Regions from separate parts of the Streptomyces sp. NBC_00569 genome, predicted to be linked through region 3. Evidence: predicted binding sites of a transcription regulator. Region 3 holds the regulator's gene; each other region holds the start of a gene.

Region 1 (9,761 bases), 2.1 Mb from region 3:
ACGGCGTCGAGGCCGAGGTGCTCACGGCGGACCTCGCCACCGACGAGGGTATCGGCGCGGTCGAGGCACGGCTGTCCGACCGCAAGCGTCCCGTGGACCTGCTGATCAACAACGCGGGCTTCGGCAACAAGGGCCAGTACCTGGAGGTCCCGCTCGCTGACGAGTTGACCATGCTGAAAGTGCACTGCGAGGCGGTCCTGCGGCTCACGTCCGCCGCGGTGGCGCCGATGCGTGAGCGCGGCAGGGGCGGCGTGGTGAACGTGGCGTCGGTGGCGGCGTTCGTGCCGCGCGGGACGTACGGCGCGTCGAAGGCGTGGGTCGTGCAGTTCACGCAGGGCGCGGCGCGGGACCTGGCGGGCAGCGGTGTGCGGCTGATGGCGCTCTGCCCGGGGTTCGTCCGTACGGAGTTCCACGAGCGGGCCGACATGGGCACCGACAACATCCCCAACTGGATGTGGCTCGACGCCGACAAGCTGGTGGCGGCGGCGCTCGCCGATCTGGCGCGCGGCAAGTCGCTGTCCATCCCGGATCCGCGGTACAAGACGCTGATGGGCGTCGTGAAGCTGGCGCCTCGCGGGCTGCTCGGCGGCGTCACGGCGAAGACAGGGCGCAAGTACGGGCCGCAGTAAGGCACGGCGAGTAAGGCACGCCGAGTACGGGGCCGAGGCGGGTCCGGGTCGGGTCGGGCGGGGCCTCGGTCCCGCCCGACCCGACTCACCCGTTCCCGTTCCCGCTCCCGCCGGGTCGTTACACGGCGGTGGGAGGATGGAGCTGTCCGGACCTTACGCAGGGGGGCCGGAAGGGGCGTCATGACGTTCGTGCAACTGATCGACTGCAAGACCAGCCGATTCGACGAGATGAACCGGCTCATGGACACATGGGCGGAGCGGACCAAGGGGAAGCGGACCGCGACGCACAGCTTCGTCGGCAAGGACCGGTCCGACGCGTCGCACTTCATCGAGATCGTGGAGTTCCCGTCGTACGAGGAGGCGATGCGGAACTCGAACCTTCCGGAGACCGACACGATCTTCCGGGAGATGGTCGCCCTCTGCGACGAGATGCCCACCTTCACCGACCTCGAGGTGGTGCGGGACGAGCAGCTGTACGCGGGCAACGCGCGCCGGTTCTTCGAGACGGTCGCCATCGAGGGTGAACTGCCGCCGCTCAACGGCCTGCTCGCGGAGGACTACCACGACCACGACCCCGGCAACGTGACGGACACCATCGGTCTCGACGCGATGCGGCGCGAGATCGAGATGTACCGCGGCGGGTTCGACCTCGACTTCATCATCGACGACCAGATCACCGAAGGCGACCGGGTGTGCACGCGGTGGACCTTCAAGGGCGACCACAACGGCGACTTCATGGGCATTCCGGCGACGGGCAAGCAGGTCACGATGACCGGCGCGACCATCTTCCGGTTCCAGGAGGACGGGAAGATCGTCGAGGGCTGGTGGAACATCGACCGGCTGGGGCTGATGGCCCAGCTCGGCGCGCTCGATCAGCTCGAGTCCTGACCGCTCAGGCCCGGACCCGGCGCCGCACACGCCGAGGCCCGGCCCCGCGAAGAACGCGGAACCGGGCCTCGTACGGTGCAGAGCCGGTCGGACCGGCTCTGCACCGGTGACTCAGTGCACCAGTGACTCAGTGGCTCAGTGCACTAGTGGGAGTGGCCGTGCCCGTGGCCGGCGGCCTCGGGCTCCTCCTCCGCCGGCTTCTCGACGACCAGGGTCTCGGTCGTGAGCAGCAGCGAAGCGATGGACGCGGCGTTCTCCAGGGCGGAGCGGGTGACCTTGACCGGGTCGATGACGCCGGCCTTGACCAGGTCGCCGTACTCGCCGGTCGCGGCGTTGAAGCCCTGGCCCTTGTCGAGCTCGGCGACCTTCGAGGTGATGACGTAGCCCTCGAGGCCGGCGTTCTCGGCGATCCAGCGCAGCGGCTCGACGGCGGCGCGGCGCACGACCGCGACACCGGTGGCCTCGTCGCCGGTCTTGTCGAGGTTGCCCTCGAGGACCTTGACGGCGTGCACCAGAGCGGAGCCACCACCGGAGACGATGCCCTCCTCGACCGCGGCGCGGGTCGCGGAGATGGCGTCCTCCAGACGGTGCTTCTTCTCCTTGAGCTCCACCTCGGTGGCGGCGCCGACCTTGATCACGCACACGCCGCCGGCGAGCTTCGCGAGGCGCTCCTGGAGCTTCTCGCGGTCCCAGTCGGAGTCCGTGTTCTCGATCTCGGCCTTGATCTGGTTGACGCGGCCCTCGACGTCGGCCTTGTTGCCGCCACCGTCGACGATCGTGGTGTCGTCCTTGGTGATGGTCACGCGGCGGGCGGTGCCGAGCACGTCCAGACCGGCCTGGTCGAGCTTGAGGCCGACCTCCTCGGCGATGACGGTGGCACCGGTGAGGGTGGCCATGTCGCCGAGCATCGCCTTGCGGCGGTCACCGAAGCCGGGCGCCTTGACGGCGACGGCGTTGAACGTGCCGCGGATCTTGTTCACGACCAGGGTCGACAGGGCCTCGCCCTCGACGTCCTCGGCGATGATCAGGAGCGGCTTGGAGCCACCGGCCTGGATGACCTTCTCGAGCAGCGGCAGCATGTCCTGGATGGAGGAGATCTTGCCCTGGTTGATCAGGATGTACGGGTCCTCGAGCACGGCCTCCATGCGCTCCTGGTCCGTCACGAAGTACGGAGACAGGTAGCCCTTGTCGAACGCCATGCCCTCGGTGAAGTCCAGCTCCAGACCGAAGGTGTTGGACTCCTCGACGGTGATGACACCGTCCTTGCCGACCTTGTCCATCGCCTCGGCGATGAGCTCGCCGACCTGCGAGTCCTGGGCGGACAGACCGGCGACGGCGGCGATGTCGGCCTTGTCCTCGATCGGGCGGGCGGTCGCGAGGAGCTCGTCGGACACGGCCTTGACCGCGGCGTCGATGCCCTTCTTCAGGGCGGCCGGGGAGGCGCCGGCGGCGACGTTGCGCAGGCCTTCCTTGACCAGGGCCTGGGCGAGCACGGTGGCGGTGGTGGTGCCGTCACCCGCGATGTCGTTGGTCTTGGTCGCCACCTCCTTCACCAGCTGGGCGCCGAGGTTCTCGTACGGGTCGTCGATCTCGACCTCGCGGGCGATCGTGACACCGTCGTTGGTGATGGTGGGAGCGCCGAACTTCTTGTCGATGACGACGTTGCGGCCCTTGGGGCCGATCGTCACCTTGACCGTGTCGGCAAGCTTGTTGACGCCGCGCTCGAGGGCGCGACGGGCGTCCTCGTCGAACTTCAGGATCTTCGCCATGGAGCTGTTAGTCCTCTCGAACGAACTGCGCCCCCGACGCCCGGCATGCTGAGAAAAGTCGCAGCTGAGTAGCGGGGTGCCAGGGGCGCAGAACTAAAACAGTGGGTGAATTACTTCTCGACGATCGCGAGCACGTCGCGAGCCGAGAGGACGAGGTACTCCTCGCCGTTGTACTTCACCTCGGTGCCGCCGTACTTGCTGTACAGCACGATGTCGCCGGTCTGCACGTCGAGCGGCAGGCGCTCGCCGTTCTCGAAGCGACCCGGGCCCACGGCGAGGACGACGCCCTCCTGGGGCTTCTCCTTCGCGGTGTCCGGGATGACCAGGCCAGAGGCGGTGGTCTGCTCGGCGTCGAGCGGCTGGACCACAATGCGGTCCTCGAGCGGCTTGATGGCAACCTTGGAGCTGGTGGTCGTCACGATCCGACCTCCCCCTTCGGAGATCACGGGGTTAACTGTCTGAGGTGGCGACCAGGTGGATCCGTCGTCGCGGGTGCCGGACCTGCCCGTCGCTATTGGCACTCTCCAGTGGGGAGTGCCAGGGCCGAGACTATGACTGCGATTAGCACTCGGTCAAGCGGAGTGCCAATTCACTGACGGCGAGTCTTCCGCACGGCCCCTTCGGCCCGTCCGTCACAGGTAGTCCTCGAGCCTCCCCACCGCGAACCCCTGGGCCTGGATGAGGCGCAGCAGCCGCGTCATCGTCCCGGTGAGCGACGCCCCGTGCGGGCCGACGCCGTCACGGAACTGGGCCCGGACGATGTCACCGGGACGCAGCCGGCCCCCGTCCGCGTCACGCAGGTCGCCGCTCGCCACCGAGGCGCGCCACAGGACCACGACGTCGACCCCACAAGTGGCGGCGGCGCGCAGGGTGTTCTGGTTGTACTCGCCGAAGGGCGGCCGGAGGAGGCGGGGGCGGGTACCGAAGCGGTCCTTCAGCCGGTCCTGCTGGCCGCAGATCTCGGCGTGCTGCTCGGCGTACGGGAGCGAGGGCAGGAAGTGGTGGTTCAGGGTCTGGTTCTGCACGCCCGCGCCGAGGGTCCGCAGCCTGCCGAAGTGGTCGTGGCCGGGGCCCGCGACGCCGTCCGTGAGGAAGACGCTGACGGGCAGCCGCAGGTCGCGGACCATGTCGGCGAAGTGCGGGTCGCGGTCCACCCCGTCGTCGAAGGTGAGGAAGACGACGTGGTCCTTGGTGGGGACGTGGTCCACGACGGGCGGGAGCGCGTGCGGCCCCGCCCCGGCCGCGTGGCGTGCCGGGGGTCTCGGCGCCGGGGCGAGCGGAGCGGAGAGTCCCCAGCGGCGGTAGGCGTCCCGGGCACGGCCGTCACGTGGAGTTGTGGCGTGACGCGCGGGGGCGTGAAGAGGCACGACGCGCACCCGCCCCCCGCCGGCTCCCGCCGTCCCGGCCCCGAGCGCACCCCACGACCCACCCCCCGGACCGACGGCCGGTGTGGTCGTCGGTGCCGCGTCGTGCGAGTGGCGGACCCTCTCGGCCGCCTTCCTGCTGAGCCGCTCGATCGGGTCCACGGACGGGGCACACCCGGTGAGCAGCGCGGGTGCGAGGACACCGGCGGCCAGGGCAGCGGCGAGCAGCCGCCGGGGCCCGGTGCGCGCGAGGGCCCGCCGCGCCCGCACGGGCATCACAGGTAGTCCTCCAGCCTGGCCACCGCGTACCCCTTGTCGGTCACGTACTTCATGAGCAGGCGGACCATGTCGGGCATGCTGCCCTTCCACTCCTCGCGGCCGCGGAAGTGGGTCAGGATGATGTCGCCGGGGTGCAGGTCCCGGTCGGCCTCGCGCCACTCGACGTGGTCGACGTACACCTCTTCGTTCCAGATCGGCGCGTACTTGATGCCGCAGGACTTGGCGGCGCGCAGCGTGTCCCGGTTGTAGTTGCCGTACGGCGGGCGGAAGAGAGCGGGCAGCTCGCCGTACTGGCGCTGCATGATGTTCTGCATCCCGCAGATCTCGCGCTTCTGCTCCGCGTAGGACAGGCCGGGCAGATACGGGTGCGTCAGCGTGTGGTTGTTCAGCGTGACGCCACGGGCCTGCATCTTCCCGAAGTAGCCGTAGTCGTCCTTCACCAGGTAGTTGCTGAGGAAGGCGGTGTACGGGATCTTCAGGTCGCTCATCATCTTCAGGAACTCCGGGTCCTTCTCGGAGCCGTCGTCGATGGTGAGGAACACGACCTTGTCCTTGGTCGGCACGGTCGTGAAGACGGGCGGCAGGTCCTCCTGGCCGTGGACCTCGAAGCCCTTACGGGCCCGGATCACGGGCTTCTCGGCGGGCGCCGGCGGCGCGAGGAGCGGCGGCTTCGACAGGCCCCACTTCCTGGCCATCGCGACCCGGGCGGCACGCATCTTGCCCGCGTGGGAGTCGAGGGCGCGGGCAGGCGGCGCCTGGAGGGGCTGCGGGCCGGGCGCCGGCTCGACGGCCTTCTTGCCGTCGGCCGCGGCGCACCCGGAGAGGACCGCGCAGGCGGCGAGAACGGCGAGACAGGCCCGCGTACGGGCGTGACGGGCCCCCCGGCCCGGCATCCCCTCAGCGGCTCTTTTGTCGTTTTGTCGTACAAGTCGCATGGCGCCGGATCCTCGCAGCTCACAGCACCGATCCGGGCCCGACACCGCGGCCGGGCGCGCACCGTCCACCGACTGGCCCACAATGGGCCTGGTGAACGACCTCGCCTCCTTCAGCTCACTGCTCTCCGCGCAGGGCCAGGCGCTCCTCGACGACGTACGGGACATCACCCCCGGCCAGGAGCTCGCCGTCGCCACCCGGCTGCGCCGCGACCACCCGGCGGACCTCGTCTCGGCGGCCATCGCGCAGGCCCGGCTGCGCCAGCGCGCCGCGGCGAAGTTCGGCGAGGCGGACGCGCGCCGCATGTACTTCACTGCGAACGGCGTCGAGCAGGCGACCCGCACGAGCGTCGCCACCCACCGCGCGCAGGAGTTCAAGGCGCTCGGAGTGCGCTCCGTCGCCGATCTGTGCTGCGGCATCGGCGGCGACGCGATCGCGCTGGCCCGCGCCGGGATCTCCGTACTCGCCGTCGACCGCGACCCCCTCACCTGCGAGGTCGCCCGCGCGAACGCTCGGGCCCTGGACCTCGACGGGCTGATCGAGGTCCGCGAGGCCGATGTCACCGAGGTCGACACGGAGCCGTACGACGCGGTGTTCGTCGACCCCGCGCGCCGGGGCGGCGGCAAGGGAGGCGGCCGGATCTTCGACCCGGAGGCGTACTCCCCGCCCCTGTCCTGGGCGGTCGGCGCGGCGCTCGGGGCCCGGCACGCGGCCCTGAAGATCGCGCCCGGCATCCCCCACGAGGCCATCCCCGACGCGGCCGACGCCGAGTGGATCTCGGACGGCGGGGACGTGAAGGAGGCCGTGCTCTGGTTCGGCACCGAGCCGGGCCGCATGCGGGCGACACTGCTCCCCGGGCCGCGCGCACTCACCGGCCGCGGCCTCCCCGACCCCGAAGTGCGGTCCGTGGGGCGGTACTTGTACGAGCCCGACGGCGCCGTCATCCGCGCCCACCTGGTCGCCGACGTGGCCGAGGAGGTGGCGGGCGGGCTGATCGACGAGACGATCGCCTACGTCACGTCCGACACACTGCGGGCGACGCCGTACGCCACCGCGTACGAGATCACGGACCACATCCCGTTCAACGTCAAGAAGTTGAAGGCGCTGCTGAGGGAGCGCGAGGTCGGGATCCTGACGGTGAAGAAGCGGGGGTCGGCGGTGGAGCCGGAGGAGCTGCGCCGCAAGGCACTGCCGAAGCGGCACGGCCCGAACGCGGTGACGGTCTTCCTGACCCGCGTCGCGGGCGCCCCGACGATGCTGCTCGGCGCGCCCGCGCGTCCGGCTACTGGTGGTGCCGGGTCCTGAGCGGCTCCAGGTTCGGCTCGGCGCCGATCGGGCCGGTCCGCTCCACCGAGGTGGCGTCACCGCCGTTCGTGCGGGCCAGGAAGGTGCTCCGCCGCGCGCTCTGCGGCTCCACCCCGTTGTAGTAGGGGTGAGAGACGTACTGGCCGCTGCCCGCGCTGATCGCGGCCCCGGAAGCGTCCAGCGTGCCGGCCGCCACGGAAGTGCTGCCGCCGAAGCCGACCGCGAACTGGACGCTCGCGGACTCCCGCAACAGATAGCTGCTCGTCGCGCTCGACAGGGCGCCGGGCGTGGTCCAGAGCACGGGACCGAACACGTTCATCGCGGAGCCCGCGGACACACCGCCGCGCCACGAGTCGACCGAGGCGAGCCCCGCCTGGCTCGGCGCACTCCACCAGAGCTTGGCGAGGGCGGCCGCGGTGCCCTCGTGCCCGGTCCCCGTGACCGGGTAGTACGTGTACGTCGAGGGCCAGCTGGAGAACGTCGTGTGCGTCAACGCGTACTTCGCGGACGTCCCCACCGGGATGATCATGGTGTCGTCGGGGTCGAGGCTGTTGAGGTACGACTTCACCGACGAGGTCAGCGTGTTGCCGTCGTTGAGCACGACGCCGCCCGCGCTGCCCGTCCCGTCCGCGCCGGCCGCGACCGACGCCGCCAGAGCCGAGTGGTAGTCGGTCCCGGTCGCCAGGAACACGTACTTCGGCGCGCTGGTGATCGACTTGGCCACGGCGACCGAGGTCGAGTAGCGGGAGGTGCCCGCCAGCCGCTTCGGCGTGAAGCCGAGCGCGGTCACCTGCGAGGACACGGTGCTGCTGAGCATGGACGTGCCGCCGACGAGATAGACGTACGCCCCCGGCTTCAGCGTCCGCTTGAGCTCCGCCTTCACCGCGGACGACAGGCCGCCCGACGGCGTCATGAGGACCGGCCCGTGCTTCTTGCCCGCAAGGGCCGGCGCCGTGAGCGAGTACGAAGGACTGTCACGGTTGATCAGCACCGCCGCCTTGGCGTCCATCAGGCCCGGCTCGCTCTGCCCGACCGTGTTCCAGGTCCAGCGCGAGGAGGCGACGTTGGTCGCGTAGGTGTCGGCGCCCCAGACGCGGCCCGTGGTGTTCTTGCGCAGCGGCTGCCAGCTGGGGTTGTAGCCGAAGTTGCCCTCCTGGTGACCCGCCACCGCGGTCAGTTTCCCGCTGTCCAGGTCCACGTACTCCGTGGTGTGCACGTCGGAGCTGTCGCCCGAGGTGTCCGCGTCGAAGATGATGCGCCCGCCGGTGGGTGACCAGGACGGGTTGCCGTAGCCGCGCGGGCCGGTGGTGATCTGCTTGGCGTCCGTGCCGTCGGCGTTCGCCGTGAAGATCTGCGCCGGGCCGCCGTCGGGATACCGGACGAAGGCCAGCTGCGTGCCGTCCGGGGAGAAGGCGGGCTGCTCGCCCTCGGTGAGGATCTGCTTCACCGTCCCGGTCTCCGGGTCGTAGGTCCAGATGCCCTTGTTGTCGTAGCAGCCGTAGTTGACGCGCCGCTCGAACGCGATCACACCGGACGTGCTCACGGTCGGGTCGTTGTCGCAGACGGTGGTCGGCTCCTGAGCGCTCGTCAGGAGCGGGCGCGGGGCCCACGAGCCGTCGGAGGGGCCGTAGCCGAGCTGGCCGTTCGACGTGAAGAAGATGTACCGGCCGCCCCACCCGTAGGTGAGATCGCTGGGGATGTAGCTGGCATGGAATCCCTCCCCGTCCGGGAGGGTGACCTTGGAGGCGCCGTTCGGGCGGATGCTCTGGACGTCCTGCCAGGCGCTGACCAGACGGCTGCCGTCCGGGGCCCAGGCGGACCAGTCCCCGTCGTACGTGTTGGGGACCTGGGTGACGGCGCCGGTGGCCGGGTCGTACAGCTGCGGTCCGTCGAAGAGGATCTTGCCCTCGGTGCCGGGCCAGGGTCCGGCGTCCGCCGAGGCGACGGGCGCGGTCGCCAGACTGCCCGCGGCGAGCGCGACCGCGGTGGCGAGCACCGCGGCACGGCGGCGCGTGAAGAACTTCAAGAGTGACCCCCCACGGATCAGTGATGTCGGAGTGCCGTCCGCTCACGCCACCGCGTCGGGGTCTCCCCCCGCCGACGCGGCCGTATCACGGCAGCCGCGTCACTGTAGTGGCTGGTGCGGCCCCTGGGAACAGGAATTTCCCTGGTCCGTACGGCACGCCTGAGCCCGCGCCAGCAGCATCTCCCGCTCCCGTTCGTTGCGGGTCAGCGAAGCGGCCCGCTCGAACTCGGCCCGCGCCTCCTCGCGCCGCCCGAGCCGGTCGAGCAGGTCTCCGCGCACGCTCGGCAGCAAGTGGTAGTCGCGCAGCGCCGGTTCACCGAGCAGGGCGTCGACCAGGGCGAGGCCGGCCGCGGGGCCCTCGGCCATGGACACCGCCACCGCCCGGTTCAGCTCGACGACGGGGGAGGGCGCCCGGGCGGCGAGCAGCCCGTACAGGGTCGCGATCCCCTGCCAGTTCGTCTCCGCGTACGTGTGGGCGTGCGCGTGGCTGGCGGCGATGGCGGCCTGGAGGGCGTACGGTCCGGGGCCGCCGGCGGACACCGCGTCCGCGCGGCCGAGCGCCGCGAAC
Region 2 (9,761 bases), 980 kb from region 3:
ACCACGCTCACCGAGGTGCCCGAGGCACGCTTCGCGGCGATCAACTGAGGGAGCGGGCGGTCCGACACCGACCAGGAACGCCTGCTCAGCCAGCGCTCAACTTCTTCCAGCACGGTGCGCGGCTCCTCACTGTCTGAACTGTCTGATCACGAACTGTGATCCATCTCGCGGTTCGGACGACTATCTCAAGCGTCCAGGCCTTCGGTTACAGTCTTGAACAACGCCGGTGACCATCGCATGTCGGGGTCGCCGCCGCGCTTGAGTGATCAAGTGCCAGCTCAACAACCGAATAGCGCTCATCCAGAGGGACAGAGGGATACGGCCCGTTGAAGTCCCGGCAACCCTCCCGCCGACCTTGTCGAGGTCCAGGTGGGGAAGGTGCCAATTCCGTCTCGTGGCGAGATGCGCCGCGAGGAAGATGAGGAGAAAGGGCCTCGCCATCATGGCTGCGCAGACTGTCGCCACCACCACGTCCGTTGATCTCGGACCCGCCTCGGCGCTTTCCTGCCGCGAGTGCGGCACCAGCTTCCCGCTCGGACCGATCTTCGCCTGTGCCGAGTGTTTCGGGCCGCTCGAAGTCTCCTACGACCTGCCGGTCGGCGACCCCGAGTCGCTGCGCAAGGAGATCGAGGCCGGACCCGCCAACATCTGGCGCTACGCCCCTCTCCTGCCCGTCCCGGCCGACGTCGCCGAGAAGCCGAACCTGAACCCCGGCTGGACCAAGCTCGTCAAGGCCGACAACCTTGCCCGTGAACTCGGCGTCGAGCAGGGCAAGCTGTTCGTCAAGGACGACTCCGGCAACCCCACGCACTCCTTCAAGGACCGCGTCGTCGCCCAGGCCATCGAGGCCGCCCGCGCCTTCGGCTTCACCACCCTGTCCTGCTCCTCCACCGGCAACCTCGCCGGCGCCGTCGGCGCCGCCGCGGCCCGTGCCGGCTTCCGCTCCTGCGTGTTCATCCCGCACGACCTGGAGCAGGGCAAGGTCGTCATGGCCGCGGTCTACGGCGGCGAACTCGTCGGTATCGAGGGCAACTACGACGACGTCAACCGCTTCTGCTCCGAGCTCATCGGCGACCCGCTCGGCGAGGGCTGGGGCTTCGTCAACGTCAACCTGCGCCCGTACTACGGCGAGGGCTCCAAGACGCTCGCGTACGAGATCTGCGAGCAGCTCGGCTGGCGGCTCCCGGACCAGCTGGTCATCCCGATCGCGTCCGGCTCCCAGTTCACGAAGATCGACAAGGGCCTCCAGGAGCTGATCAAGCTCGGCCTCGTCGAGGACAAGCCGTACAAGCTCTTCGGCGCCCAGGCCGAGGGCTGCTCGCCGGTGTCCGTCGCCTACAAGGGCGGCCACGACGTCGTGCGGCCGCAGAAGCCGAACACGATCGCCAAGTCCCTGGCCATCGGCAACCCGGCCGACGGCCCGTACGTCCTCGACATCGCCCGCCGCACCGGCGGCGCCGTGGAGGACGTCGACGACGAGCAGGTCGTCGAGGCGATCAAGCTCCTCGCGCAGACCGAGGGCATCTTCGCGGAGACCGCGGGCGGTGTGACGGTCGGCGTGACGAAGAAGCTGATCGAGGCCGGCCTGATCGACCCGACGCTCACCACCGTCGTCCTCAACACCGGCGACGGCCTCAAGACCCTCGACGCGGTCGCCGAGACGTCCCAGGCGACCGCGACCATCCGCCCGAGCCTGGACGCGTTCCGGGACGCGGGCCTCGCCCACTGAAGACCCGCGCACTCCCGCGACACCCGCACGGAAAGGCTGCAGCCCCCATGAGCGTCAACGTCCGCATCCCCACCATCCTGCGCACCTACACCGGCGGCAAGGCCGAGGTCGCCGCCGAGGGCGGGACCCTCTCCGAGGTCATCGCCGACCTGGAGAAGAACCACACGGGCATCGCGGCCCGCGTCCTGGACGACCAGGGCAAGCTGCGCCGCTTCGTGAACGTGTACGTCAACGACGACGACGTGCGCTTCGAGCAGGGCCTGGAGACGGCGACGCCGGAAGGCGCGGGCGTCTCGATCATCCCGGCCGTCGCCGGCGGCTGATCGCCCGGCCTTGCAAGGCCACACAGAGTCACCTGAATTGCCCCCTCCGCGAGAGAAGCGGAGGGGGCAATTCTGCATGGTTGAGCGCGGTAGAGTTGGGAAGCGAGCTTCGCGCCTGTGCCGAGCGCATATATGAAGTCGGCCGCCGTCCGACAAGAAGCAGCCAAAGTGCCCCGCCCTTATCGGGTGTTCGTGGCATTTGTCGGGCCCGAGTTGCCCCGGAATCCAATGACTCCGCCGCTTATTACCGCTCTGCCGTGCCCAGAATTCTCGTCCGATTGACCTGTTGCAGAGGGCAGTTGGGCAGATACATTCAGCCGCGGTCGACGCGTTCCGGCGCACACCTCCAACCAATGGGGCGTGAGGTCTGACCCGGGTCCGCGAAGTGCGGGCCTGTGCAAGGGCCAGTAATAGGGGAGTTAGTCATGGCTCAGGGCACCGTCAAGTGGTTCAACGCGGAGAAGGGGTACGGCTTCATCGCGGTCGACGGTGGTGCGGATGTATTCGTCCACTACAGCGCCATCCAGATGGACGGATACCGCACCCTTGAAGAGGGTCAGCGAGTCGAATTCGAGATCTCGCAGGGCCAGAAGGGTCCGCAGGCGGACATGGTCAAGCTCGCCGTCTGATCTCGGCGCGATCGGCCACCGACACACTCACGCCGAGAGGCCCGCACCCCGCGAGGGGTGCGGGCCTCTCGTGCGTCTGCGCGCGACCCGCGCACACCGCCCGGGAGGGCCGCGCGTCTGCCGGAGGCGCTTGCACTCTCCTAGGCCGAGTGCTAATCATTGCGTTAGCACTCTGAAGGTGAGAGTGACAGAACTTGGATCGGGTCGGTGAGGCTCGCAGGCCGGGTGGGGCAAGGAACCACACGGCACGCAGGCCGTCCGTCGCGGGCACCAGCACGGTCCGTTTGCGTTTCCACCCCGTCCGGGAGGACCACTTCACATGGCCAAGATCATCGCGTTCGACGAGGAGGCACGGCGCGGCCTCGAGCGCGGCATGAACCAGCTCGCCGACGCCGTCAAGGTGACCCTGGGCCCCAAGGGTCGCAACGTCGTCCTCGAGAAGAAGTGGGGCGCCCCCACGATCACCAACGATGGTGTGTCCATCGCCAAGGAGATCGAGCTCGAGGACCCGTACGAGAAGATCGGCGCCGAGCTGGTCAAGGAGGTCGCGAAGAAGACGGACGACGTCGCCGGTGACGGCACGACGACCGCGACCGTCCTCGCTCAGGCGCTCGTCAAGGAAGGCCTGCGCAACGTCGCGGCCGGCGCCAACCCGATGGCCCTCAAGCGCGGCATCGAGAAGGCCGTCGAGGCCGTCTCCGCCGCCCTGCTCGAGCAGGCCAAGGATGTCGAGACCAAGGAGCAGATCGCTTCCACGGCCTCCATCTCCGCCGCCGACACCCAGATCGGCGAGCTCATCGCCGAGGCGATGGACAAGGTCGGCAAGGAAGGCGTCATCACCGTCGAGGAGTCGCAGACCTTCGGTCTCGAGCTTGAGCTCACCGAGGGCATGCGCTTCGACAAGGGCTACATCTCGGCGTACTTCGCCACCGACATGGAGCGTATGGAGGCGTCGCTCGACGACCCGTACATCCTCATCGTCAACTCCAAGATCGGCAACGTGAAGGACCTCCTTCCGCTGCTCGAGAAGGTCATGCAGTCCGGCAAGCCGCTGCTGATCATCGCCGAGGACGTCGAGGGCGAGGCCCTGTCGACCCTGGTCGTCAACAAGATCCGTGGCACCTTCAAGTCCGTCGCCGTCAAGGCCCCGGGCTTCGGTGACCGCCGCAAGGCCATGCTCGGCGACATCGCCATCCTCACCGGTGGCACCGTCATCTCCGAGGAGGTCGGCCTCAAGCTGGAGAACGCCGGTCTCGACCTGCTCGGCCGCGCCCGCAAGGTCGTCATCACCAAGGACGAGACGACGATCGTCGACGGCGCCGGTGACAGCGACCAGGTCCAGGGCCGCGTCAACCAGATCCGTGCCGAGATCGAGAACTCGGACAGCGACTACGACCGCGAGAAGCTGCAGGAGCGCCTGGCGAAGCTCGCCGGCGGTGTTGCGGTCATCAAGGCCGGTGCCGCGACCGAGGTCGAGCTCAAGGAGCGCAAGCACCGCATCGAGGACGCCGTTCGCAACGCGAAGGCGGCCGTCGAGGAGGGCATCGTCGCCGGTGGTGGCGTGGCCCTGCTCCAGGCCTCCGCGGTCTTCGAGAAGCTCGAGCTCGACGGTGACGAGGCGACCGGCGCCAACGCCGTGAAGCTCGCCCTCGAGGCCCCGCTCAAGCAGATCGCCGTCAACGGTGGTCTCGAGGGTGGCGTCGTCGTGGAGAAGGTCCGCAACCTTCCCATCGGCCACGGCCTGAACGCCGCGACCGGCGAGTACGTCGACATGATCGCCGAGGGCATCCTCGACCCGGCGAAGGTCACGCGTTCCGCGCTGCAGAACGCCGCGTCCATCGCCGCGCTGTTCCTCACCACCGAGGCCGTCATCGCCGACAAGCCGGAGAAGGCCGCCGCGGGCGGCGCTCCGGGCGGCATGCCGGGCGGTGACATGGACTTCTGATCCTGATGGATCGGTAAGTACATCTCTGTCGGCCCCCGGGACCACTTGGTCCCGGGGGCCGACGGCGTGTTGTCAGACCGCCTGCTCCTCGTATGTGCGCCATGCGTCGCGGCCGGCCTGCGCCGCGGTCTGCGCCTGGTGGAGCGCCCGGGAGGCGAGCTCGCCGGGTGACACCTCCCAGCTGCCGGTCCAGGTCCGGCCCGCGCGGACCAGTTCGAAGACGAGCAGGCCCACACCGGCCGTGGCGACCAGCATCCCGGCGCCGGTCAGCGCGGCACCGACGGTCAGCCGCTTCTGGTCGGGGCGGAACTCGGTCCAGGAAATCTTCGAGAACGTGCTCTCAGCCATGACTTCAGAATGCGGGACGGCTCGCGCGGGCGCATGTGGAGCGCCGGGCGCCGTCAGGGCGCCCCGGTGGTCTCTCCAGGGCAGCTCCCGTCGTCGACGGTGAAGTCCACGGCGTCGTAGCCCGTCGCCTTCGGCCGCTGCACCGCGTGGACGTGCAGGCAGAAGGCGGTATCGGTGCCGCGGGCCCTGACCGAGAAGTCGGCGTCCTCGGTGCCGCCGTACCAGATCGTGGATTCGGGCGGGTCGGAGGCGAGGGTGACGGTGAGGGCGTCCTGCGGGCCCTGCCCGTGCCGCGCGATGTCCTGCGTCAGGATGTCCGCGTAAAGGCCGGTGTCGGTGCCCGGGCCGGTTCTCTCCCGCGACAGCTGCGCCGTCGCGCCCGTCACCGCGGTCCGCAGGTCGTCACCGTCCCAGCCGCCCCGGAAGAGGTCCGGGTGGGACATCGCGTAGAGCCCGCCCGCCGCGAACAGCAGCGAGCCGACGATGAGGACGCGGCCGACGGGGTTGCGCGCGTTGTAGACGTAGCGGTTCGTGCCCCAGTTGCTCCGGACGAAGACGCGGTCGTCGTCCGGGTGTTCGCGGTCGTGGCTCATGGGGTCATTCTGGTCCCCGGCCTGTGGCCCGAATCCGCCTGAGGTCGCCGGGATCAGCCGTGGAGGGCCGATGGACGTGGTCCGACCCGGGGCCGGACCCGCCCTCGACGGGGAGACTGGCAGATCTCGGCCGGTCAGCCTCGGGCTCGGTGGCAATCGACGAGGGCCACGCCGGTACGTGACCGGGTGGCCCTCAGCAGTCGGTGGATGTCGGGGTCAGGCCGAGGCCGTCACCTTTGCCGGTGCCGGCCCGCTCGGGGCGAGAGGCTCGGACGAGCCGCCCGCGGCCGCTTCCTGGGTGTCCACGTTCAGGTCCACCAGCATCTGCTTGCTGAAGCCGAAGAAGTACGTCGCCACGAAGCCCACGATGTACCCGACCAGCAGGCCCGCGCCGTAGATCGCGACCGTCGTGCCGAGGCCCTTGTTGCCGTCGAGGAGGGGAAACAGGGCCCAGCCCGAAGGACCGATCGCCGTGGAACCGACCTTGTCGCCGATCATCGAGAAGAAGCCGACGAACGCGCCGCCCGCCGCGCCGCCCACGCACGCCGTGATGAAGGGGCGGCCGAGCGGGAGCGAGACGCCGTAGATCAGGGGTTCGCCGACGCCCAGGAAGCCTGCGGGGAGCGCGGACTTGATCGTCGTACGGATCGACTTGTTGTGCTTGAGGCGCTTGAACACCGCGATCGCACAGCCGACCTGGCCCGCGCCCGCCATCGCCAGGACGGGAAGCAGGACGGTGTAGCCCTGCTGCTCGATGAGCGTGGTGTGGATGGGGATGAGGGCCTGGTGCAGGCCCAGCATGACCAGGGGCAGGAACAGGCCGCCGAGGACCAGGCCCGCGAAGGCGCCCGTGTTGTCGAGGAGCCAGTTCGCCGCGGTGCCGATGCCCGTGGAGATCTCACCCGCCACGAACATGAGGCCGAAGATCGTGACCAGGCCGGAGACCAGGACCGTGAGGGTGGGCGTGACCAGCACGTCCACCGCCTCCGGGACCCACTTCCTGCACCACTTCTCGATGTACGTCGCGAGGACCGCGGCGCCCAGCGCGCCCAGCACGCCGCCCTGGCCGGGCGACAGCTTCTGGCCGAACGCCTCGATGTTCGCGACGCCCGCGTACACGATGATCGCCGCGACCGCGCCGCCCAGGATCGGCGTACCGCCGAACTCCTTCGCCGTGTTGTGGCCGACGAACACCGCGATCAGCGCCATGAAGCCGGAGGCGATGGCGGCGAGGGCGGGGGTGACGCCCGGCAGCCAGTGCAGGTTGATCAGCAGGCCGTTGATGCCGGCGATGATGCCGCAGCCGATCAGCGCCGGGATCAGCGGCACGAAGATGTTCGCGATCCGGCGCAGGAACAGCTTGAACGGCGTCGCGTTCTTCGCCTTGCGGGCGGCCCTCAGCTCGGCGCCCTGGGCGGCGAGTTCGTCCGCGGTGACCGCGTGCGGCTCGGGGGTGGCGGCGGGGGCCGCGGGTGCGGCGGCCTTCCCCTCCTCGACCAGGGTCTCGAACTCCGGGGTGACCCGGGCGACCTTTCCCGGTCCGAGGACGATCTGGTACGTCTCGTCGTCGACCACGCCCATGACGTCGGGGAGCGCCTTGAGCGCGTCCTCGTCGACGAGCGCGCGGTCGGCCAGGCCGAGACGGAGCCGGGTCATGCAGTGGGCTACGGACGTGATGTTCGATGCGCCGCCGACGAGAGGAAGGATCGCGGCGGCCGTGGCGCGGTTCTTTGAGTCAGCCATGGGTCGTGGTGCCTTGCTGTGCGTGGTGCGTGGGGGGTGGAGCGTTACGGGACTGCGGGACTGCGGGACTGCGGGACTGCGGGACTACGCGGTCGTGGCCGAGGCCTGGAGCGCGGCGCGCAGATGACCCTTGCTGTCGGCCAGGAGGCGGGCGGCCGTCGGGCCGTCGACCGAGCCGAGGATCACGAGGATGGCGTTCTTCACCTCCCCGTCCGTCGCGGCGAGAGCGGCCTCGATGTCGGCGTCGTCCGCGCCGGTGGCCAGGGCGACGATCCGGCGGGAGCGGGCGCGCAGCTTCTCGTTCGAGGCGCGTACGTCCACCATCAGGTTCCCGTACGTCTTGCCGAGCCGGATCATGGTGATCGTCGACAGCATGTTGAGGACGAGCTTCTGGGCCGTGCCCGCCTTCAGCCGGGTCGAGCCGGTGAGGAGCTCGGGACCGACGACGACCTCGATGCCGTGGTCCGCGGCCGCCGCGAGCGCGCTGTCCGCGTTGCAGGACAGGCCGATCGTGAGGGCGCCCCGGTCGCGCGCGTGCTCGACGGCGCCGATCGCGTACGGGGTGCGGCCCGAGGCCGAGATGCCGACGACGACGTCGTCCACCGTCAGACCCAGCGCGTCCAAGTCCTCGGCCGCGAGATCCTTGGAGTCCTCGGCGCCCTCGACCGCCTTGATCATGGCGCTCGGGCCGCCCGCGATCAGACCGACGACCTCGCTCGGGTCGGTGTTGAACGTGGGCGGGCACTCGGACGCGTCCAGGACGCCGAGCCGGCCGGCCGTGCCCGCGCCCGCGTAGACGAGGCGGCCGCCGCGGGCCATCCGCTCGGCCGTGCCGTCGATCGCGGCGGCGATCCGCGGGAGCTGCTCGGCGATGGCGGTGGGGACGCTCGCGTCCTCGCCGTTCATGATCTGCGCGATCTCCAGCGTCGACAGCTGGTCGATCTCGGAGAGCTCCGGGCGGAACGCCTCGGTGGTGAGCGTGGCGAGCTGGGCGCGCAGTTCGCTGTAGTTGTCGGCGGCGTCGGTCGTGGAGGTCATGACGTGTGCGGCTCTTTCCGGTGCGGCGGTGGGGGCGGAGAAGGAGGGCGGGCGGGCGTCGCCTAGCGGGAGCCGCGCGGCGTGTGACGGTGCGCGAGCGCCTCGTACGACGCCGACAGGGCGGGGGCCGCCGTCTCGTACGTACGCTGCGCGACGCCCACGAACAGGCAGTCCACGACGAGCAGCTGGCTCGTGCGGGACGACATCGCGGCCGGCCGCAGCTCGCTCTCGCGCGCCGTGGACGTGGTCAATATGTGGTCGGCGTACTGCGAGACCGGGCCGTCGGGGCGGCCGGTGATCGCGATCGTGGCGGCCCCGTGCTCGAAGGCGACGCGCAGCGGTTCGATCACGTCGTGGGTCGATCCGGAGTGCGTGATGGCGATGGCGACGTCCTTGGCGCGCAGCTGCACGGCGTTGGTGATCGCCAGGTGCGGGTCGCCGTGGGCGTGGGCGATCAGCCCGATGCGCAGGAGCTTCTGGGCGAGGTCCTGGCCGACGAGGCTGGACGCGCCGATGCCGTAGATGTCGATGCGGCGGGCGCCCGCCAGCGCGTTCACGGCGGCGCCGAGCTGCACGGTGTCGAGGCCGGCCGCGGTGTCGGCGAGGGTCTGCTGCTCGTCGTACGCGAGCTTCGCGACGACGTCGGCGATGGGGTCGTCGACCGCTATGTCCGCGGTGACGGCGGGGGCGCGGCCCGACTGCTGCTGGGCGGCGAGCCCGGCGAGGGCGAGGCGCAGGTCCCGGTATCCGGGGTAGCCGAGGAGGCGGGCGGTACGGACCACCGTCGCCTCGCTGGTGCCGGTGAGCTCGGCCAGGCCGGTGACCGTGAGGGCCGCGCAGCCGGCCGGGTCCCCGGCGACGGCTTCGGCGACCCGCTGCATGGAGCGGGTCATCGACGGCGCGAGGGTCCGCACCTTGGCCGCGAGGGCGGCCGGGGCGGGCGGCGCGTCGCCTGCGAAAATTTCCTTCACGTTGCTGGTCACATTTGAAAGATATTTTCAGGGCGGTGAGACGTCAAGAGTCCTTCGACTGTGCCGTACGGCACGTCACTCCGGGTCTTTCGGACGTTCCGGGAGCCCGTACACCGAGGGAGCACAATGGCTGCATGGACCACATCAGCCCCCTCGAACAGGCACTGCACGCGGCCCGCGCCCTCGTACTCGCCGACCTCGGCTCCGGCGAGGTCGCCCACGCCGACGTCGTCTCCCTGGTCGAGGACTCCATAGTGCACCGCCGGTGGTGGGTCGAGCAGTGGCCGGAGGGGGTCGACTACGTCGCCGGGCTCGTCGCACAGGACGTGCAGGACGGACTCCTCGAACGCTCCGGCCGCTGGCCCCTGTGCCCGGTGTGCGGCTCCGGCGAACCCCACGCCCTCGACGTGGAACCGGAGTTGGGCCCCGACCCGCACTGGGT
Region 3 (9,761 bases):
CGGGCGTGCACATCCTGGAGGGCTACGGCCTCACGGAGACCTCCGCCGCGTCCTTCGTCAACCCGGGCGAGGCCTACCGCACCGGCACGGTCGGCAAGCCGCTGCCCGGCACGGAGGTGCGGATCGCGGACGACGGCGAGATCCTGCTGCGCGGCCCCGGCGTCATGCAGGGCTACCACGGGCTGCCCGAGAAGACGACCGAGGTCCTGGAGTCCGACGGCTGGTTCCACACCGGCGACATCGGCGAGCTGTCGTCCGACGGCTACCTCAAGATCACCGACCGCAAGAAGGACCTGATCAAGACCTCGGGCGGCAAGTACATCGCGCCCGCCGAGGTCGAGGGCCAGTTCAAGGCCGTGTGCCCGTACGTCTCGAACATCCTGGTGCACGGCGCCGACCGGAACTTCTGCACGGCGCTCATCGCCCTCGACGAGCCGTCCATCCTGGAGTGGGCCAAGGACAACGGCCTGGAGGGCAAGTCGTACGCCGATGTGGTCGCGGCCCCCGTCACGGTCGAACTGGTCGAGGGGTACGTCAAGGAGCTCAACCAGGGCCTCCAGAAGTGGCAGACCATCAAGAAGTTCAAGCTCCTGCCGCGCGACCTCGACATCGAGCACGGCGAGCTGACCCCGAGCCTGAAGCTGAAGCGGCCGGTCGTCGAGCGCGAGTACGGCCACCTGATCGACGAGATGTACGCGGGTTCACGCGAGAAGTGACGCCCCGCGTCACCACTTGAGGGATGCGTCGCGGTCCGCCACTACGGTGTGCGGCCGCGGCGCGTCTCCCGTGACACCTCCTCCGTCTGCGTCACCTGGCGGCGCAGTTCGACGGCGTCCGGCAGGAGGGCCGGCCGTCAGTCCGCGTCCGACGGCGGACCGGCGGGGCCGTCGGAGGTACTTCCATGCGCCGGAGACACCGCGGACGTGGGTCTGGCCACCGAGTCGGCCCTCGGTGCCGATCTCGCGGGCGACGCGGGTGAGCTTGTCGGCGGGCGCGGGCGGCTGGTCGAGCATCGTGTTCGCGGTCCGTTCGGTTCGAGCGGCTCGCCGGTGGCGCGTCGATCGTGACCGTACGTGTCGGATCGCTGCGCGCCTCTGCTGTCGTCTCCGGCGGGGTGTCCTGTACCTGTGTGGTTGGGCGGGACGTCGTCGTGTTGACCGCCTCGGTTGTGTCCCGCCAACTTCCGGACAGGCCCTGCGTCTCGGCCCGGCCGCCGGGCCGGCCCTTGGTGCCGATCTCGCGGGCGACGCGGGTGAGCTTGTCGGCGGGCGCGGGCGGCTGGTCGAGCATCGTGTTCGCGGTCCGTTCGGTTCGAGCGGCTCGCCGGGCGCGTCGATCATGACCGTACGTGTCGGATCGCTGCGCGCCTCCGCTGTCGTCTCCGGCGGGATGTTCCGTACCTGTGCGGTCGGGCGGGACGTCGTCGTGTTGACCGCCTCGGTTGGGTCCCGCCAACTTTCGGACAGGCCCTGCGTCTCGGCCCGGCCGCCGGGCCGGCCCTCGGTGCCGACCTTTCGGGCTACGCCCGGGTCACCTCTTCGGTGAACTGGCGAGTTGGTCGACCATTTTGTTCACGGCGCGGCCGAGGCGGCGCAGGTCCCCGGGTGCGGCGGTTCCCGTCGTGCAGGTCGGCCCGCTGCGTGTGGGCGTCGGCCGCCACCGCGGCCAGGACCGCGTCGCGTTCGCCGCCCGTGCCACCAGAGCGCCGGTGATCGTCACCACGTCGTTCACCTGTGACGTTCACGATCTCCGCCCCGGCTCGCCTCCACCCGCTCGCCGAGCCGCCCCTGCCGCACGATCTCCCGCCGCACACGCGTCAGCCCGGCGTCGTGGGCCTGCTGCGGTCCGTGATCTGGTGGAACATCGCGCCGAGTTCGGCCGCCAGGGACTCCCCGATCTCCCGCGCCGACGTCATCGCGGCGAGCGGCGAGCGGCGAGCGGCGAGCTCGGTTCGGTGGCCTCGATCCGGCCCGGATCCGGAGCACGCGTAGCACTGTTCTCGCTCATGGTGGCCCACTTCGGTAACTCGGTGCTTATGGACGGGGCCGGTCTGTCACTCTGTCCGTGTCGTCTGAGGCGTCTTCGCCCGAACTGCTCAGGAGCCGCACCGTGGGGTCCATTCCGCTGCAACGGGAGACCGCCTACGCCACCGACGAGCCCTCCCGTCCCCCGGGAGCACCGGCCGCCGTGCGAACCTCGCTGCCCGGAAACCCGCTGGCCCCCGCGGCCGCCCGCCGCTTCGTACGGGGCGCTCTCGCCGACTGGGCCGAGTTCGGCCTGACAGCCACGGCCGCCGGCGGCGACCGGCTCACCGACGACGCCGTGGTCGTACTCAGCGAACTCGTCACGAACGCAGTCGTCCACGCGGGCACCAATGTCGAGCTGCTGTGCCGTCTCGAAACCGGCCACCCCGACGACCTCGACGGAGGGTGCGCGCCCGCCGCCGCCCTCGTCATCGAGGTCTCCGACCACCACCCCGCCCGCGCCGTGCGCAGCGACCGCACCGACATGGGTCCCGACACCCCCGAGTGCGGGCGCGGCCTGCGCCTCGTGGCCTCCCTCTCCGACGCCTGGGGGATCACGTACCAGCCCGGCACCAAGACCGTCTGGGCCCGCCTCCCCGTCGACGGCGCCGAGCCGCGGGGCGGTGCCCCCGAGGCGTTCCCCGGCGCAAGAACCTTTCAGCGCGGGCTGCGCGCCGCCGACATACTGGCTCCCACGCCGCACCGCTACCCGCACGACCAGGACTGGGTCAACCGCGGAGCGCTGTCCTTCCTCGCCGAGGCGTCCGACCTGCTGGCGGGCCAGCTCGACGAGGACCAGGTCGCCTCGCTCGCCGGACAGATGCTGGTGCCGCGCCTCGCCGACTGGTGCGCCGTCTGGCTCGACGACGAGGACGGCAGGCCGGACCGGGGCGCCGCCGACCGGGCGGGCCGCGGCACCGGCGTCCTCGCCACGCCCCGCCTCGCCCGCGTCTGGCACACCAGCGAGAACCGCATGGAGGAGCTCCGCAAGATCCTGGAGAAGGACCCGCCGCAGCCCACCGACGCGGCGCGCAGCGCGGCCGTCCCCGTGCCGTGGCCCTTCGAGTCCCTCGGCGGCGACCCGGCCGGCGCCGCGCTCGCCTACCGCCTCAGCGCGGGCGGCCGCGCGGTGGGCACCCTCCTCATCGGACGGGCGGGTCTGACCCGCTTCCCCGACGAGGTCACCGGCCTCGTCGAGGACTTCGCCCGCCGCGTCGCCCTCGCCGTCAGCGCAGCCCGCCGCTACGCCCGCCAGGCCACCATCAGCCGCATCCTCCAGCGCGGCCTGCTGCCCTCCGCCGTCGCCCAGATCCCCGGCATCGAGTCCGCGCTCGTCTACGAGCCGCGCGACGCGGGCGGCCCGGGCGGCGACTTCTACGACGTGTTCCCCGCCGGTGACGGCCGCTGGTGCTTCGCGCTCGGCGACGTCCAGGGAAAGGGCCCGGAGGCGGCCGTCGTCATCGGCCTCGCCCGGCCCTGGCTGCGGCTGCTCGCCCGCGAGGGGTACCAGGTCGCCGAGGTCCTCGACCGCCTCAACCGGCTCCTCCTCGACGACGCCACGGAGGCGGCCGACGCCGCGGCCCGCGCGCTCGCCGCCGCGGGCGGTCAGGGCCTCACACCCGAGGGCGCGCCCCGCTTCCTCTCCCTGCTCTACGGGGAGCTGGTGCCCACCGAGCACGGGATGCGCTGCACCCTGGCCTCCGCCGGACACCCCCTGCCGCTCCTGCTGCGGCCCGACGGCCTGGTCGGGTCCGCCGCCGAACCCCAGGTGCTCCTCGGCGTCGTCGACGACCCCGGCTACACCAGCGAGAGTCTCGTGCTCCACGACGGCGACACCCTCCTGTGCGTCACGGACGGGGTGACGGAGCGCCGGGACGGGCACCGTCAGTTCGACGACGGCGACGGCCTTTCCCACGCCCTCGCGGGCTGCGCGGGCCTCACCGCGCCCCTGCTCGCCGAGCGGATCAGACGCCTGGTCCACGAGTTCTCCGAGAGCCCGCCGGACGACGACCTCGCTCTCCTGGTCCTCCAGGCCCGCTGACCCCCCGGAGCAGCGGCCGGCGGGACAACCTCACGGCTGCGGGACAATGGGTCCATGCCTTCCGCACTCCCCGACGGTGAGCCCGTCCCCGACGACGGCGCGCTGCCCGCCTCCGCCCTGGCCGGGGCGGCGGACCGGCCCCTCGGGTTCTATCTGCACGTCCCGTACTGCGCCACGCGCTGCGGCTACTGCGACTTCAACACGTACACCGCGACCGAGCTGCGCGGCTCCGGCGGTGTGCTCGCCTCCCGTGACAACTACGCGGACACCCTCGTCGACGAGGTCCGTCTCGCCCGCAAGGTCCTCGGCGACGACCCGCGCCAGGTGCGCACCGTCTTCGTCGGCGGCGGCACCCCGACGCTCCTCGCGGCGGACGACCTCGTACGGATGCTCGGGGCGATCCGCGACGAGTTCGGGCTCGCGCCCGACGCCGAGGTGACGACGGAGGCCAACCCCGAGTCCGTCGGCCCCGCCTACCTGGAGACCCTCCGCGAAGGCGGCTTCAACCGGATCTCCTTCGGCATGCAGAGCGCCAAGCAGCACGTCCTGAAGATCCTCGACCGCACCCACACCCCCGGCCGCCCCGAGGCCTGTGTCGCCGAGGCGCGCGCCGCCGGCTTCGACCACGTCAACCTCGACCTGATCTACGGCACCCCCGGCGAGAGCGACGACGACTGGCGGGCCTCGCTGGAGGCGGCCATCGGCGCCGGACCTGACCATGTGTCGGCGTACGCGCTGATCGTCGAGGAGGGCACCCAGCTCGCCCGGCGCATCCGCCGCGGCGAGGTCCCGATGACGGACGACGACGTCCACGCGGATCGCTACCTCATCGCGGACGAGGTCCTCGGCGGGGCGGGCTTCGACTGGTACGAGGTGTCGAACTGGGCCACCACCGACACCGGGCGCTGCCTGCACAACGAGCTGTACTGGCGCGGCGCCGACTGGTGGGGCGCGGGTCCCGGCGCGCACAGCCACGTCGGCGGGGTGCGCTGGTGGAACGTGAAGCACCCGGGCGCCTACGCCGGGCGCCTCGCGGAGGGGCGCTCGCCCGGCGCGGGGCGCGAGCTCCTGTCGGACGAGGACCGGCGCGTCGAGCGCATCCTGCTGGAGCTGCGCCTCCTGGAGGGCTGCCCCCTGTCGCTCCTGAAGCCTGCGGGCCGCGCCGCCGCCGGCCGGGCCCTGTCCGACGGCCTGCTCGAAGCGGCCCCGTACGAGGCCGGGCGCGCCGTCCTCACCCTGCGCGGCCGCCTCCTCGCCGACGCGGTCGTCCGCGACCTCGTCGACTGAGGCGCGCCTCCGGCGCTGCGAAGGCGTGCCTCCGGCGCTGCGAAGGCGTACCTCCGGCGCTGCGAAGGCGTGCCTCCGGCGCTGCGAAGGCGTGCCTCCGGCGCTGCGAAGACGCGCCTCCGGCACTCCTGGGACGGGCTCCCGGCAGTCCTAGGAGAGGTCCGCGGGCAGCGTCACGAAGTCGATCAACTCCTCGACCCTGCCCAGGAGTTCGGGCTCCAGATCGCGGTAGCTGTGCACCCGCGACAGGATGTGCTGCCAGGCCGCGCCGGTGTTCTCCGGCCAGCCGAGCGCCCGGCACACGCCCGTCTTCCAGTCCTGGCCGCGCGGCACCCGGGGCCACGCCCGGATGCCCACGGCCGAAGGCTTCACGGCCTCCCACACGTCGATGTAGGGGTGGCCGACGACCAGCGCGTGCTCGCCTGTGACCTGCGCCGCGATCCGTGACTCCTTCGAGCCGGGCACCAGATGGTCGACGAGGACGCCGAGCCGCGCGTCGGGCCCCGGGGCGAATTCGGCGACGATCGCGGGCAGGTCGTCGACGCCCTCCAGGTACTCCACGACCACGCCCTCGATGCGCAGGTCGTCGCCCCAGACCCGCTCCACCAGCTCCGCGTCGTGCCGGCCCTCCACATAGATGCGCCCGGCCCGCGCGACCTGAGCCCGCGCCCCGGGCACCGCGACCGACCCGGAGGCCGTGCGTGAGGGACGCACGGGCGCGGCGGACAGGGGGCGTACGAGGGTGACGACCCGGCCCTCGAGCAGGAAGCCGCGCGGGTCCATGGGGAACACCCGGTGCTTGCCGAAGCGGTCCTCCAGGGTCACCGTCGGGCCCTGGGCCGTCTTCTCGCAGCGGATGACGGCCCCACAGAACCCGGTCGTGACCTCCTCGACCACGAGATCCACGTCCGCCGCCACCTCGGGCGCGGCCTGCTGCTTCTTCCACGGCGGGGTGAAGTCGGGGGAGTACTGGCGCATGGTGCAGACGATAGGAGTGCGAACGGCCGTACGGTTACGACACGCCGAAACGCGCCGCCAGGGCGGCACGCTGCGCACGGACAAACTCCGCATTCACCGCGGCTCCGTGCCCGGGGACGTACACGGCATCTTCACCGCCCAGTTCCAGCAGCCGGTCCAGGGCGGCCGGCCAGCGGCCCGGCACCGCGTCACTGCCCGCCTGCGGCTCGCCCGACTCCTCGACCAGATCGCCGCAGAAAACGACCTCGGGCGTGCCCGGCACCAGGACCGCCAGGTCGTGCCCGCTGTGCGCCGGACCCACGTTCGCGAGCAGCACCTGGAGCCCGCCGCCCAGATCGAGCGTCCACTCCCCGCACACCCGGTGCTGCGGCACGACGAGCACGTCAGCGGCCTCGGCCGCCTCCTCGTGCGGCACGCCGTGCGCCACCGCGGACGCCCGCAGGTCGTCGCGGCCCCGCGTGAACACCGTGTCGATGCCCGCGGCGCCGTACACCTCGACACCGGCGAACGCCGCCGTGCCCAGAACATGGTCGAAGTGGGGGTGTGTCAGAGCGATATGCGTCACGCGCGCGTGCGGGCCCATGAGGCGCCGGGTGTCCGCCCGCAGCGCAGCACCCTCACGAAGTGATGAACCCGTGTCGACGAGCAACGCCGCCCCGTCGCCCACGACCAGGCCCGTCGTGCAGTCCCAGCCCGCCAGCCGGACCCGCCCCGCCCGAGCGGACAGCTCCTCCCAGCCCACCGCATTCCAGTCCAGGTCGTCCATGGGTCCGACGCTAGCGCCCTTGCCGGGCCCGTACCCACCGGCCGTACACTGACCCGGAGACCATTGGCACTCGGCCGCACCGAGTGCCAGCCGCGGACGACACAGCTGGAGGTGCGCGCGAATGCTCAGTGAACGCAGGCTCGAAGTGCTGCGCGCCATCGTCCAGGACTACGTGGGGACCGAGGAGCCGGTCGGCTCCAAGGCGCTCACCGAGCGGCACAGCCTCGGCGTCTCACCGGCGACGGTGCGCAACGACATGGCGGCGCTCGAGGAGGAGGGCTTCATCGCCCAGCCCCACACGAGCGCCGGGCGGATCCCGACCGACAAGGGCTACCGCCTGTTCGTGGACAAGCTGACGGCGGTCAAGCCGATGACGGGGCCCGAGCGCCGCGCCATCCAGAACTTCCTCGACGGCGCCGTCGACCTCGACGACGTCGTCGGCCGGACCGTGCGGCTGCTCGCGCAGCTGACGCGGCAGGTCGCCGTGGTGCAGTACCCGTCCCTGACGCGGTCCACCGTGCGCCACGTGGAACTGCTCTCGCTCGCCGCCGCCCGCCTGATGCTCGTACTGATCACGGACACGGGGCGGGTCGAGCAGCGGATGATCGACTGCCCGGCGCCGTTCGGCGAGACCTCTCTCGCCGATCTGCGGGCCCGGCTCAACAGCAGGGTCGCGGGACGCCGCTTCGCGGACGTGCCGCAGCTGGTGCAGGACCTGCCGGAGTCCTTCGACGCGGAGGACCGCGGCACGGTCGCGACGGTGCTCTCCACTTTGCTGGAGACGCTCGTCGAGGAGACCGAGGAGCGTCTGATGATCGGCGGTACCGCCAATCTCACGCGCTTCGGACATGACTTTCCCCTCACCATCAGGCCGGTTCTCGAGGCCCTTGAGGAGCAGGTCGTGCTCCTCAAGCTCCTTGGTGAGGTCAACGATTCGGGCATGGCCGTACGGATCGGTCATGAGAACGCCCATGAGGGACTCAGCTCAACCTCTGTGGTCTCGGTCGGCTACGGTTCGGGCAGCGAGGCAGTCGCCAAGCTCGGCGTGGTCGGACCGACCCGCATGGACTATCCGGGAACGATGGGAGCAGTACGCGCAGTGGCACGTTACGTCGGACAGATCCTGGCGGAGTCGTAAGTGGCCACGGACTACTACGCCGTACTCGGCGTGCGCCGCGACGCCTCCCAGGACGAGATCAAGAAGGCCTTCCGCAGGCTGGCCCGTGAGCTTCACCCGGACGTGAATCCGGACCCGAAGACACAGGAGCGGTTCAAGGAGATCAACGCCGCCTACGAGGTGTTGTCGGACCCGCAGAAGAAGCAGGTCTACGACCTCGGGGGCGACCCCCTCTCGCAGGCGGGCGGAGGCGGAGCCGGCGGCTTCGGCGCCGGTGGCTTCGGGAACTTCTCCGACATCATGGACGCGTTCTTCGGAACGGCGTCCCAGCGTGGTCCCCGGTCGCGCACGCGCCGCGGCCAGGACGCCATGATCCGGCTCGAGATCGAGCTGGACGAGGCCGCCTTCGGGACCACCAAGGACATCCAGGTCGACACGGCCATCGTCTGTACGACCTGCAGCGGCGAGGGTGCCGCGCCGGGCACGTCCGCGCAGACCTGTGACATGTGCCGCGGCCGCGGCGAGGTGTCCCAGGTCACGCGGTCCTTCCTGGGCCAGGTCATGACCTCGCGGCCGTGCCCGCAGTGTCAGGGTTTCGGCACGGTCGTGCCGACGCCGTGCCCGGAGTGCGCCGGCGACGGCCGCATCCGCTCGCGGCGCACGCTCACCGTGAAGATCCCGGCCGGTGTCGACAACGGCACGCGGATCCAGCTCGCGGGCGAGGGCGAGGTCGGCCCCGGCGGCGGCCCCGCCGGTGACCTGTACGTCGAGATCCACGAGCTGCCGCACCCCGTGTTCCAGCGGCGCGGCGACGATCTGCACTGCACCGTCACCATTCCGATGACGGCGGCGGCGCTCGGCACCAAGGTGCCGCTCGAGACGCTCGACGGCCTGGAGGAGATCGACATCCGGCCGGGCACGCAGTCCGGTCAGTCGGTCCCGCTGCACGGGCGCGGCATCACGCACCTGCGCGGCGGCGGTCGCGGCGACCTCATCGTGCACGTCGAGGTCCTCACGCCGACGAAGCTGGACCCCGAGCAGGAGCGGGTGCTGCGTGAGCTGTCGAAGCTGCGCGGCGAGGAACGTCCCACGGGGCAGTTCCAGCCCGGCCAGCAGGGGCTGTTCTCGCGGTTGAAGGATGCGTTCAACGGACGCTGACTGAGCCCGGCGTACGCAAGAAGCAGGGACCACGTCCCCCGCATCACGCGTGGCACATGCCACGCGGAAGGGCCGATTCGGTCCGATGCGGGGGACGTGGCACGATGCGGTCATGTCCCCCACGCTGACCGATCTCTGTCACTATCCGATCGTGCAGGCACCCATGGCGGGCGGTGCTTCCTGTCCGCAGCTCGCCGCCGCCGTGTCGGAGGCCGGCGGGCTCGGATTCCTCGCCGCCGGGTACAAGACCGCCGACGGGATGTACCAGGAGATCAAGCAGGTACGGGGGCTGACCGGCCAGCCGTTCGGCGTGAACCTCTTCATGCCGCAGCCCGAGTACGCGGACCCCGCGGCCGTCGCCGTCTACGGCAGCCAGCTCGCCGGTGAGGC

What was found. Region 3 encodes HrcA, which represses chaperone genes, less so after heat shock. Its sites were predicted from a motif close to TTNGCACTCNGNNNNNCNGAGTGCNAA; they were not measured.
Region 1: the regulator HrcA is predicted to act here: its motif matches at 3,848-3,874, upstream of groES (co-chaperone GroES).
Region 2: the regulator HrcA is predicted to act here: its motif matches at 2,811-2,837, upstream of groL (chaperonin GroEL).

The regions. Positions count from the first base shown of each region.
Region 1 covers NZ_CP107783.1:4,485,011-4,494,771, forward strand. Annotated here, with positions in the region: gene OHO83_RS20015 (SDR family NAD(P)-dependent oxidoreductase) at 1-629, shown strand, start outside; gene OHO83_RS20020 (ester cyclase) at 810-1,517, shown strand; gene groL (chaperonin GroEL) at 1,661-3,286, opposite strand; gene groES (co-chaperone GroES) at 3,397-3,705, opposite strand; gene OHO83_RS20035 (polysaccharide deacetylase family protein) at 3,919-4,926, opposite strand; gene OHO83_RS20040 (polysaccharide deacetylase family protein) at 4,926-5,864, opposite strand; gene OHO83_RS20045 (class I SAM-dependent methyltransferase) at 5,956-7,167, shown strand; gene OHO83_RS20050 (cell wall-binding repeat-containing protein) at 7,145-9,193, opposite strand; gene OHO83_RS20055 (RNA polymerase sigma factor) at 9,293-9,761, opposite strand, start outside.
Region 2 covers NZ_CP107783.1:5,595,506-5,605,266, forward strand. Annotated here, with positions in the region: gene OHO83_RS25275 (glucosyl-3-phosphoglycerate synthase) at 1-113, opposite strand, end outside; SAM riboswitch class I at 294-425, shown strand; gene thrC (threonine synthase) at 443-1,729, shown strand; gene OHO83_RS25285 (MoaD/ThiS family protein) at 1,777-2,052, shown strand; gene OHO83_RS25290 (cold-shock protein) at 2,478-2,681, shown strand; gene groL (chaperonin GroEL) at 3,001-4,626, shown strand; gene OHO83_RS25300 (hypothetical protein) at 4,699-4,974, opposite strand; gene OHO83_RS25305 (hypothetical protein) at 5,028-5,567, opposite strand; gene OHO83_RS25310 (PTS transporter subunit EIIC) at 5,784-7,310, opposite strand; gene murQ (N-acetylmuramic acid 6-phosphate etherase) at 7,395-8,348, opposite strand; gene OHO83_RS25320 (MurR/RpiR family transcriptional regulator) at 8,411-9,331, opposite strand; gene OHO83_RS25325 (hypothetical protein) at 9,454-9,761, shown strand, end outside.
Region 3 covers NZ_CP107783.1:6,577,202-6,586,962, forward strand. Annotated here, with positions in the region: gene OHO83_RS29565 (AMP-dependent synthetase/ligase) at 1-716, shown strand, start outside; partial or broken gene OHO83_RS47045 (hypothetical protein) at 891-1,915, opposite strand; gene OHO83_RS29580 (SpoIIE family protein phosphatase) at 2,110-4,065, shown strand; gene hemW (radical SAM family heme chaperone HemW) at 4,120-5,352, shown strand; gene OHO83_RS29590 (DUF3097 domain-containing protein) at 5,503-6,330, opposite strand; gene OHO83_RS29595 (MBL fold metallo-hydrolase) at 6,365-7,096, opposite strand; gene hrcA (heat-inducible transcriptional repressor HrcA) at 7,218-8,234, shown strand; gene dnaJ (molecular chaperone DnaJ) at 8,235-9,371, shown strand; gene OHO83_RS29610 (nitronate monooxygenase) at 9,484-9,761, shown strand, end outside.